DNA from 2 places in the Actinoallomurus sp. NBC_01490 genome. Region 1 is predicted to be linked to the other one. Evidence: riboswitches for the same ligand, from Rfam matches in the RefSeq annotation. Region 1 holds a riboswitch; the other holds the start of a gene.
The links. Region 1 has a riboswitch for S-adenosylmethionine ahead of OG417_RS13085 (GNAT family N-acetyltransferase). Riboswitches for the same ligand answer to the same signal wherever they lie in the genome.
Positions count from the first base shown of each region.

Region 2: it holds a riboswitch for S-adenosylmethionine, as region 1 does, so the genes downstream of both, thrC (threonine synthase) here and OG417_RS13085 (GNAT family N-acetyltransferase) in region 1, are expected to answer to the same signal.

Region 1 is NZ_CP109433.1:2,682,606-2,686,811, reverse strand. Features, by position in the region: gene OG417_RS13100 (LLM class flavin-dependent oxidoreductase) at 1-417, shown strand, start outside; gene OG417_RS13095 (APC family permease) at 383-1,732, opposite strand; gene OG417_RS13090 (Lrp/AsnC family transcriptional regulator) at 1,844-2,317, shown strand; SAM riboswitch class I at 2,395-2,493, shown strand; gene OG417_RS13085 (GNAT family N-acetyltransferase) at 2,560-3,213, shown strand; gene pknB (Stk1 family PASTA domain-containing Ser/Thr kinase) at 3,259-4,206, opposite strand, start outside.
Region 2 is NZ_CP109433.1:10,078,222-10,082,427, reverse strand. Features, by position in the region: gene OG417_RS46285 (alpha,alpha-trehalose-phosphate synthase (UDP-forming)) at 122-1,543, opposite strand; SAM riboswitch class I at 1,722-1,889, shown strand; gene thrC (threonine synthase) at 1,905-3,149, shown strand; gene OG417_RS46275 (MoaD/ThiS family protein) at 3,146-3,424, shown strand; gene OG417_RS46270 (cold-shock protein) at 3,674-3,874, shown strand; gene groL (chaperonin GroEL) at 4,146-4,206, shown strand, end outside.

The DNA of each region.
Region 1 (4,206 bases):
CTCCAGAGCTCCACGCTCAAGGACGACGAGACCGGTGAACCGCTGCACGTCCAGCAGCGCAAGCAGATCGAAGCGTTCCGCGAGGCGTGGAAGGAGGCCGGCCACCGGCGGGAGCCCCGGGTGTCGGTGAGCCGCAGCATCTTCGCTCTCACGACCGACCTGGACCGCGCCTACTTCGGCCACGACCGCAACTCCCAGGACCAGATCGGCATGATCGACGAAACGACCAGAGCGATCTTCGGACGGTCGTACGCCGCCGAGCCCGACGTCCTGGTCAAGGAACTCGCCCAGGACGAAGCCGTCCAGGCCGCCGACACCCTGCTGCTGACCATCCCCAGCCAGCTCGGAGTCGACTACAACGTCCACCTGCTGGAGAACATCCTCACCCACGTGGCACCGGACCTCGGCTGGCGCTGAACGGGGCCGGCGGGGACGCGTAGGTCGGTTCGCGGCAGGTGGAGGCCGTGTCCCCGGCCCGGCGACCACGCGCTCTCGAGGTCGCCGGCACCGCCGCGACGGCGAGGACGGCGGGGACGAGAAGGTAGACCCCGCACGACAGCAGCACCAGGGCGGCGAAAACGGTCGCGGCTGCGGCGAGCGTACGGCCGCGGGGCAGCAGCCGGACGGCGGCGGCCATCCCCGCGACGGTGACGGCCGCGAGACACGCCGACGTCGCCCGCATCAACGTGTCCAGGCCGAGCCCGTACGGAACGGCGACCGCCGTGACCAGGCCGGTGAGCGCCGCCAGCAGCAGCAGGCTCCGATGTGGCACCCGTCCGGCCCCCGCTCCGCGGGCGAGCGGGGCGGGCAGCGCGCCGTCGCGGGCGAGCGCCGCGCCGAGTCGCGCACCGCCGGCGATGTAGGTGTTGACGGCGACGAAGCTCAGGACGACGGCCACCGCACCGGTGACCACCCGGGCCGTACCGCCGATGCCCTCCTGCAGGAGCAGGGCCAGCGGCACCGGCGAGGAGGCGGCCCGCTCCCCCAGCACTCCGGTCACGGTCACGGCCAGCCCGAGATAGAGGACGCCGACGATGAGCAGGGTCGACGCGGTCGCCCGGGGCAGCGAGCGCCGCGGGTCGGCGAACTCGGCGGACAGGTGGCTGGCCGCCTCCCATCCGGAGAAGGCGAAGAACAGCACGCCGGCCGCGTGCACCACGCCGAGGCCGCCGCGCGGGGCGAACGGCGTGAAGTTCGCCGGCCGCAGGCCCGGCCCGGCCGCGACGATCGCGGCCGTCAGCAGCAGGACCAGCGCGCCCACCAGGAGCAGCTGCACCCGCCCGGACACCCGCAGGCCTCCGTGGTTGGTGACGAACGCCCCCACCAGCAGTCCGATCGCGACCGTCACGGCCGCCGGGCGGCCCAGCCCGACGGCCGACGCGACATAGTCCCCGCCGATCAACGCGCCGGCGAGCACGCCCACCGGAACCGCGGCGAAGAACCACCAGCCCACGACCGCCGCCGTCCGCGGCCCGAACGCCCGCGCGGCGAACGCCGCCACTCCTCCGCCGTCGGGGAACCGGGCGCCCAGCGCCGCGAACGTGATCGCCACCGGGACGCTGAGGGCCAGCAACGCGGCCCAGGCCAGGATCGAGGCCGGCCCGGCGGCCACCGCCGCCAGGTGCGGCAGGGCCAGCACCCCGGGCCCGAGCACGGCCCCCACGAACAGCGCCGTGCCCTGGGCCGGACCGAGTCGGTGCCCAAGTGGATCCTCGATCGTACGTCCGCTCACCGTCGTCCCTGCCGTTCTATTGATCGATGGAGAGCCTCGAAGGTAGACAATCGACCGGCAGAACAACTGCCCTGGCGAACGCTCGGTCGAGATGAGTGCCAGAATCCAGCTGTGGACGAACGTGACGCCGAAATCGTGCGACTTCTTCAAACGGATGCCCGGCAGTCCTACCGCGAACTGGCCCGCAAGCTCGACATCGCGCCGTCGACCTGCATGGAACGCGTCCGTACGCTCACCCGCCGCGGAGTGATCCGCGGCTACCACGCCGACATCAGCCTGCCCGCGCTCAACCGGGGAGTGCAGGGCCTGGTGTCCGTCAAGCTGCGCGTCTCCAGCCGTACGGCCATCGACGCCTTCAAGGACTTCGCGTCACGGCTGCCCGAGGTGCTCAGCGTGTACGTCGTCTCCGGAGACGACGACTTCATCGTGCACGTCGCGGTCCAGGACCTCGACCATCTGCACGCGTTCCTGACCGACCGGGTCAGCACGCGCAAGGAGGTCGCCGGCTTCCGTACATCGGTGGTCTTCCAGCAGGTCCGCAATCCCGTACTGGAGCGCCTGGAAGACCCGGACATCGTCCCTTGAACCACTCGTCGACGGCGCCGGCGGTCCCTGTGGCGGGTTGACCGCCTACGACCGGGCAGGCATGATCGTGAGCCGGTAATTCATCCAGAGGATCCGAGGGACCTGGCCCTGTGACGGTCCGGCAACCTCCCGGCGGGAACCCGCGGGAAAGGTGCCAATGCCAGGAACGATGAAGGAGCGCTGATGAGCGAGCGAATCAAAGAACACGCGCGCCGGGTCTCTCCTCCGACGAAGGAGGACTCATGAGCGTGCGGCTCGATGTTCCCGCCCTTGCCGGTGATGTGGTGCGCCTGGAGCCACTGACGGTGCGGCACGCGCCGGATCTCGCGGAGGCGGTCGAGGAGGACCGGTCGTCCTACGATTTCACGCTGGTGCCCCGCGCCGATGAGATACCGGACTACGTGGCGGCCCAGCTCGCCCGCGACGGGCTGACCCCGTTCGCCCAGGTTCGGCTCGCCGACGGCAAGGCGGTGGGATGCACCGGCCTGTGGGATCCTCGCGGCTGGCCGGATCGGCCGGGCCTGCGAGCGATCGAGATCGGCTTCACCTGGCTGGCCGCCTCGGCGCAGGGCACCGGGATCAACGCCGAGGCGAAACTGTTGCTGCTGTCGTATGCGTTCGACGTTCTCGGCGTCACCCGCGTCGATCTGAAGACCGATGCCCGCAACCACCGCTGCCGCCGGGCCTTGGAGCGGCTCGGCATCCCCTTCGAGGGCGTGCTGCGCGCCTGGTCGATGTCATGGGCACGCGGCGAGGAGGGCAAGGTCCGCGACTCGGCCATGTTCGCGGTGGTCGCCGGCGAATGGCCCGCCGTCGAACCGGTACTGCGAGCCCGTCTCGCCGCCGCGATCTCCCGCTCACGGGCCGTACGAGATGCGGAGAACGATCTCGCGTAGCGCGGAGCCTCTCGGCGGACGTGCGGGCTCGTCGCCGGGCGGGGCCTACCCGTCGCCGCCGTCCTGGCCGTCGCCGTAGGAGCAGAAGGGGCCCCACTCGCACTGGCGCTGGTCGGTGAAGGTCACCTGGACGTCGTCGCCCCGGTTGACGGGCCGTCCCGCGGGAGGGTCCTGGCCGACCACGGTGTTCGGCTGCCGGCCGCCGTCCGGGGGCTGCTGCCGCCACTGCGCGTTCAGCCCCAGTGCGGCCAGCTTCCGCGCGGCCTGATCGGGGGTGAGGCCGCTCAGGTCCGGCATCGTCATGCCGCGGCTGACGACGACGGTGACGGGTTCGTCCGGGTTCTGCTTCTTCCCGGCCGCCGGTCTGGTCGTGATGACGTCGCCGCGCGGCACGGTGGCGCTGTCCTGCCGGAGCCGCCGGCCCGGCTGGAGTCCCGCCTGCCGCAGCCGCTGTTCCGCCTGGCCGAGTGGCTGGTTCCGGACGTCCGGCACGGCGACCGGCGGCCGGCCCGACGACAGCGTCAGAGTGAGCAGCGTGCCCGTCCTGACCTGCGTGCCGGCGCCCGGCTCGACCTGGGCGACCTTGTCCTTGGGCACGCTCGGGTCCTGGCGGAACGAACCGGCCTTGACCTTGAGACCGAGTCTTTCGGCCCGGAGACGCGCATCCGCCTCCGACAGGCCTACGAGTTGGGGCACGCGCGCGGTGCGTTCCGCCGTCTGGAACCACACGAAGCCCCCGAGCAGGAGCGCGACGACGACCGCGGCGGCGAACAGCCCGTACGTCCGTGGACGACGCCGCCACTTCCGCGAGGGCCCCTCGTGGTCGGGGATCACCATGGTGTGCGAACTCGGCGTCCGCGTCGTGCCGTCCCGGCCGGACGACGACACGTCCGGATGGGCGTGGAGGTTCTGCGTCACCCTCTCGGGCGGTGGCGCCTGCGTTCCGCCGGCGGCCGGGGACGGCCCCGGCGGCACCGGCACGGCGGACGCCGA
Region 2 (4,206 bases), 4.4 Mb from region 1:
CGTCGCCTGGGCGCCGGGCGTGCTCGTGACAGTCTGCCATAGGACGACTACGGATCGCTAATCCGACTGGTGAGCCTCACGCAACGGATGGAGTGATCGCACCCCGGCCGGGGTGGCTGGCTCAGCCGAGGGCGCTGAGCTGGTCGGCGAACCACTGCTGCGGCGGCAGGGCGGTCGCGGCGGCGGCGAGGCGCTTGCAGCGCTCGGAGCGTTCGTCGGCCGGCATCAGCAGGGCCTGGTGCAGCGCCTCCGCGGTCTGCGACACGTCGAAGGGGTTCACCATGATGGCGTCGCCGGACATCTCGTCGGCGGCGCCCGCCTGGTCCGACAGCACGAGGGCGCAGCCGTTCTTCGACAGCGCCGGACCCTCCTTGGCCACGAGGTTCATGCCGTCGCGGATGGGGTTCACCAGCAGCACGTCGGCCATGCCGTACGCCGCGAGCGACCGTGGGTAGTCGTCGTTGACCTGCAGAATCAGCGGGTCCCACGTGCCGTCGCCGAACTCGTCGGAGATCTCGGCGGCGATCCGCTGCACGGCGGCGGTGTACTCCCGGTACTCCGGCAGGTCGTGCCGCGACGGGTAGGCGAACGCCAGGTGCATCACCCGGCCGTGCCATTCGGGGTGCTTGGCGAGCAGCTCGCGGTAGGCGGCCAGGCCGCGCACGATGTTCTTGGACAGCTCGGTGCGGTCGATGCGTACGATCAGCCGCCGGTCGCCGACCTGCTCGCGCAGTGCCGCGGCGCGGGCGGTCACGTCCGGCTCGGCGGCGCGGGCCCGCAGGGCGTCGCCGTCGACGCCGAGGCCGTGCACGCCGATGCGGGTGACGTGGCCCTGGTGGGTGACCGTACGGGCGTCACGGTCGACGCGGGCGCCCAGGACCGCCGCGCAGCAGTCGACGAACGCCTCGGCCCAGCGCCGCGTCTGGAACCCGGCGTGGTCGGCGCCGAGGATGCCCTCGAGCACCTGGCGTCCGATGTCGTCCGGCAGCAGCCGGTAGTACTCCGGCGGCGCCCACGGCGTGTGCGAGAAGTGCGTGATCTTCACGTCCGACCGGCGTTCGCGCAGGAGCGTGGGCACGAGTGTCAGGTGGTAGTCCTGTACGGCGACCTTCGCGCCGTGCGCGGCGTCCTGGGCGAGCGCGTCGGCGAAGGCCGCGTTGTAGGCCTCGTAGGACTGCCAGTCGCGGCGCGACCGCGCGTCGAAGTGCGGTTTGTTCGGGGTGTCGTACAGCATGTGGTGCACGAACCACAGCGTGGAGTTGGCGACCGCGTTGTAGGCGCGGTGGAAGGTGCCCGGCGGGATGTCCAGCATGCGGACGGCGCCGATGCCGGGGACGTCGAGCCGGCCCTCCTCCGCACGTCGCGCCGCCGCACGGTCGGCGTCGGAGAGCGTGGCGCAGACCCACAGGATGTCGCCGCTGAGTTCGCCCAGCGCGGACACGAGCCCGCCGCCGCCGCGTCGCATCGACAGTGCACCGTCGTCGGCCAGCGAGAAGGAGACCGGGCCACGGTTGGACGCGACGAGCACCTGCGTGTCAGCCATGGGGGGAGAGTAACCGGCCGTCGTGGGCCCCAATCGCCGAAGGTCGGCCTCTGTCCGTTTCGTGACCATACGGATGCTCACCGTGGCGTGAGATCCGTCTCGTGTCTCGCGCGCTGAGACCCCGGGCTGGCCAAAGAACCGGTCAGTCACGTATACAGTTCCTGATACAACTCAATACCGCTCATCCAGAGGGGTGGAGGGACCGGCCCGTCGAAGCCCCGGCAACCCTCCCGGACACGCGGTCCAGTGCGGCGCAGCCGCGCCGCAACTCGCCGACAGATGCGAGGCCGCCCGGGACAGGTGCCAACTCCGGCTCGTGACCAAGGTGGCACGAGAAAGATGAGGAGAGAGGCCTCGCTCCATGTCGCAGACTGCCGTCCGAAACCTCGGCCCCGCGACCGCACTTGCGTGCCGCGAATGCGGCGAATCCTACGATCTCGGCCCACGCTATGCCTGTGAGCAGTGTTTCGGGCCCCTCGAAGTCACCTACGACTACTCCCAGGTGAGCCGGGAGCGCATCGAGGCGGGTCCGCGGAACATCTGGCGCTACCGTGACCTGCTTCCGGTGCCCCCGAACGTCGCCGAGACCCCGAACACCGAGCCCGGCTTCACGCGCCTGGTCCGCGCCGACAACCTCGCCGAGGCGCTCGGCGTCCGCGCGCTGTGGGTCAAGGACGACAGCGGCAACCCCACGCACTCCTTCAAGGACCGCGTGGTCGGCGTCGCCCTCGCCGCCGCCCGCGAGCTGGGCTTCAAGGTGCTGGCCTGCCCGTCCACCGGAAACCTCGCCAACGCGGTGGCCGCCGCGGCGGCGCGCGCGGGCATCCGCAGCGCGGTGTTCGTCCCGTCGAACCTGGAGCGGCAGAAGATCGTCACGACCGCGGTGTACGGCGGCACGTTCGTCACCGTGGACGGCAACTACGACGACGTCAACCGCCTCGCCTCCGAGATCGCCGGGGAGCAGGACGACTGGGCGTTCGTCAACGTCAACGTGCGGCCCTACTACGCCGAGGGCTCCAAGACGATCGGGTACGAGGTGGCCGAGCAGCTCGGCTGGCGGCTGCCCGACCAGATCGTCGTCCCGATCGCCTCCGGCTCGCAGCTCACCAAGATCGACAAGGCGTTCCAGGAGCTCATCAAGCTCGGCCTCGTCGAGGACAGGCCGTACAAGATCTTCGGCGCCCAGGCGACCGGCTGCTCGCCGGTCGCCGCGGCCTTCAAGGCCGGGCACGACGTCGTACGGCCGGTCAAGCCCGACACGATCGCCAAGTCCCTCGCCATCGGCAACCCGGCGGACGGCCCGTACGTCCTGGACGCCGTCCGGCGCACCGGCGGTGCCATCGAGGACGTCTCCGACGACGAGGTGGTGGACAGCATCGGGCTGCTCGCGCGCACCGAGGGCATCTTCGGCGAGACCGCCGGCGGTGTCACGCTGGGTTCGCTGCGCAAGCTGCTGGCCTCGGGCGCGCTCGACCCGGACGCCGAGACCGTGTTCATCAACTCCGGTGACGGCCTGAAGACCCTCGACGCGGTGGCGCCGGTCGCCAAGCCGTCGGCGAACATCGCCCCCACCTTCGACGCTTTCCGAAAGGCAGGCCTGGTATGAGCTCGATCAGCGTGCGTATCCCGACGATCCTTCGGAACTACACCGGCGGTGAGTCCGAGGTGACGGCGTCCGGGACGACGGTACGCGAGGTCGTGGCGGACCTGGAGGCCAGTTTCTCCGGGATCGCCGCCCGAATCCTTGACGAAAACGGCAAAATCCGCCGTTTCGTCAACGTCTATGTCGGCGAAGAGGATGTCCGATTCGCCGATGGCCTCGACACCGCCACCCCCGACGGCACGCAGGTTTCGATCATCCCTGCCGTCGCCGGCGGTTAGGCGCCGGGCGCGTCAGGGCATTTTTACTAGCCCGTGCCGAAGTTCCCATTTCAATGAACTCACATTGACCAGGATCGGCCGTCCGCTCATCTTGGGTAAAGGGTGTTCCACGGACCGTAGCCGTGTGTATGGTCGGCGATGGTCATCGCGGCGCACCCGTGCTGACCGTCGGGTTCCGCGCCTCCGGCGGGCTCGAGTCGGTAGCCGTGGGAATGACCACGGGAATTGCCCTGGTGGGAGTTGTTAGGAATGGCACAAGGCACCGTCAAGTGGTTCAACGCGGACAAAGGCTACGGCTTCATCGCGGTCGACGGTGGCAGGGACGTGTTCGTGCACTATTCGGCCATCCTCGCTGATGGCTACCGCAGCCTCGAGCAGGGGCAGCGGGTCGAGTTCGAGATCACCCAGAGCGACCGGGGTCCGCAGGCGGAGTCGGTTCGCACGCTCTGATCGGTATAGCTCGGTCGAGGCCCGGCGCCTGGCGCGCCGGGCCTTGGCATGTCGGTGACCAGGTGAGACGGGGTACGGCTTGCACTCTCCTGGGTAGAGTGCTAAACACGACATTGGCACTCGGCCATTGAGAGTGCCAGCCCTGAATAAGCGATCGAGGCGACGAGGCCTCACACCCGGCGGCGGCATGGAAACCGCCGGGCAGGTCGTCCGTCGCGGGCGTCGACTCGATCCAGTGATAGCCACCCCGTTCCGGGAGGATCTGGAGCCTATGGCTGCAAAGATGATCGCGTTCGATGAGGACGCGCGGCGCGGCCTCGAGCGCGGCATGA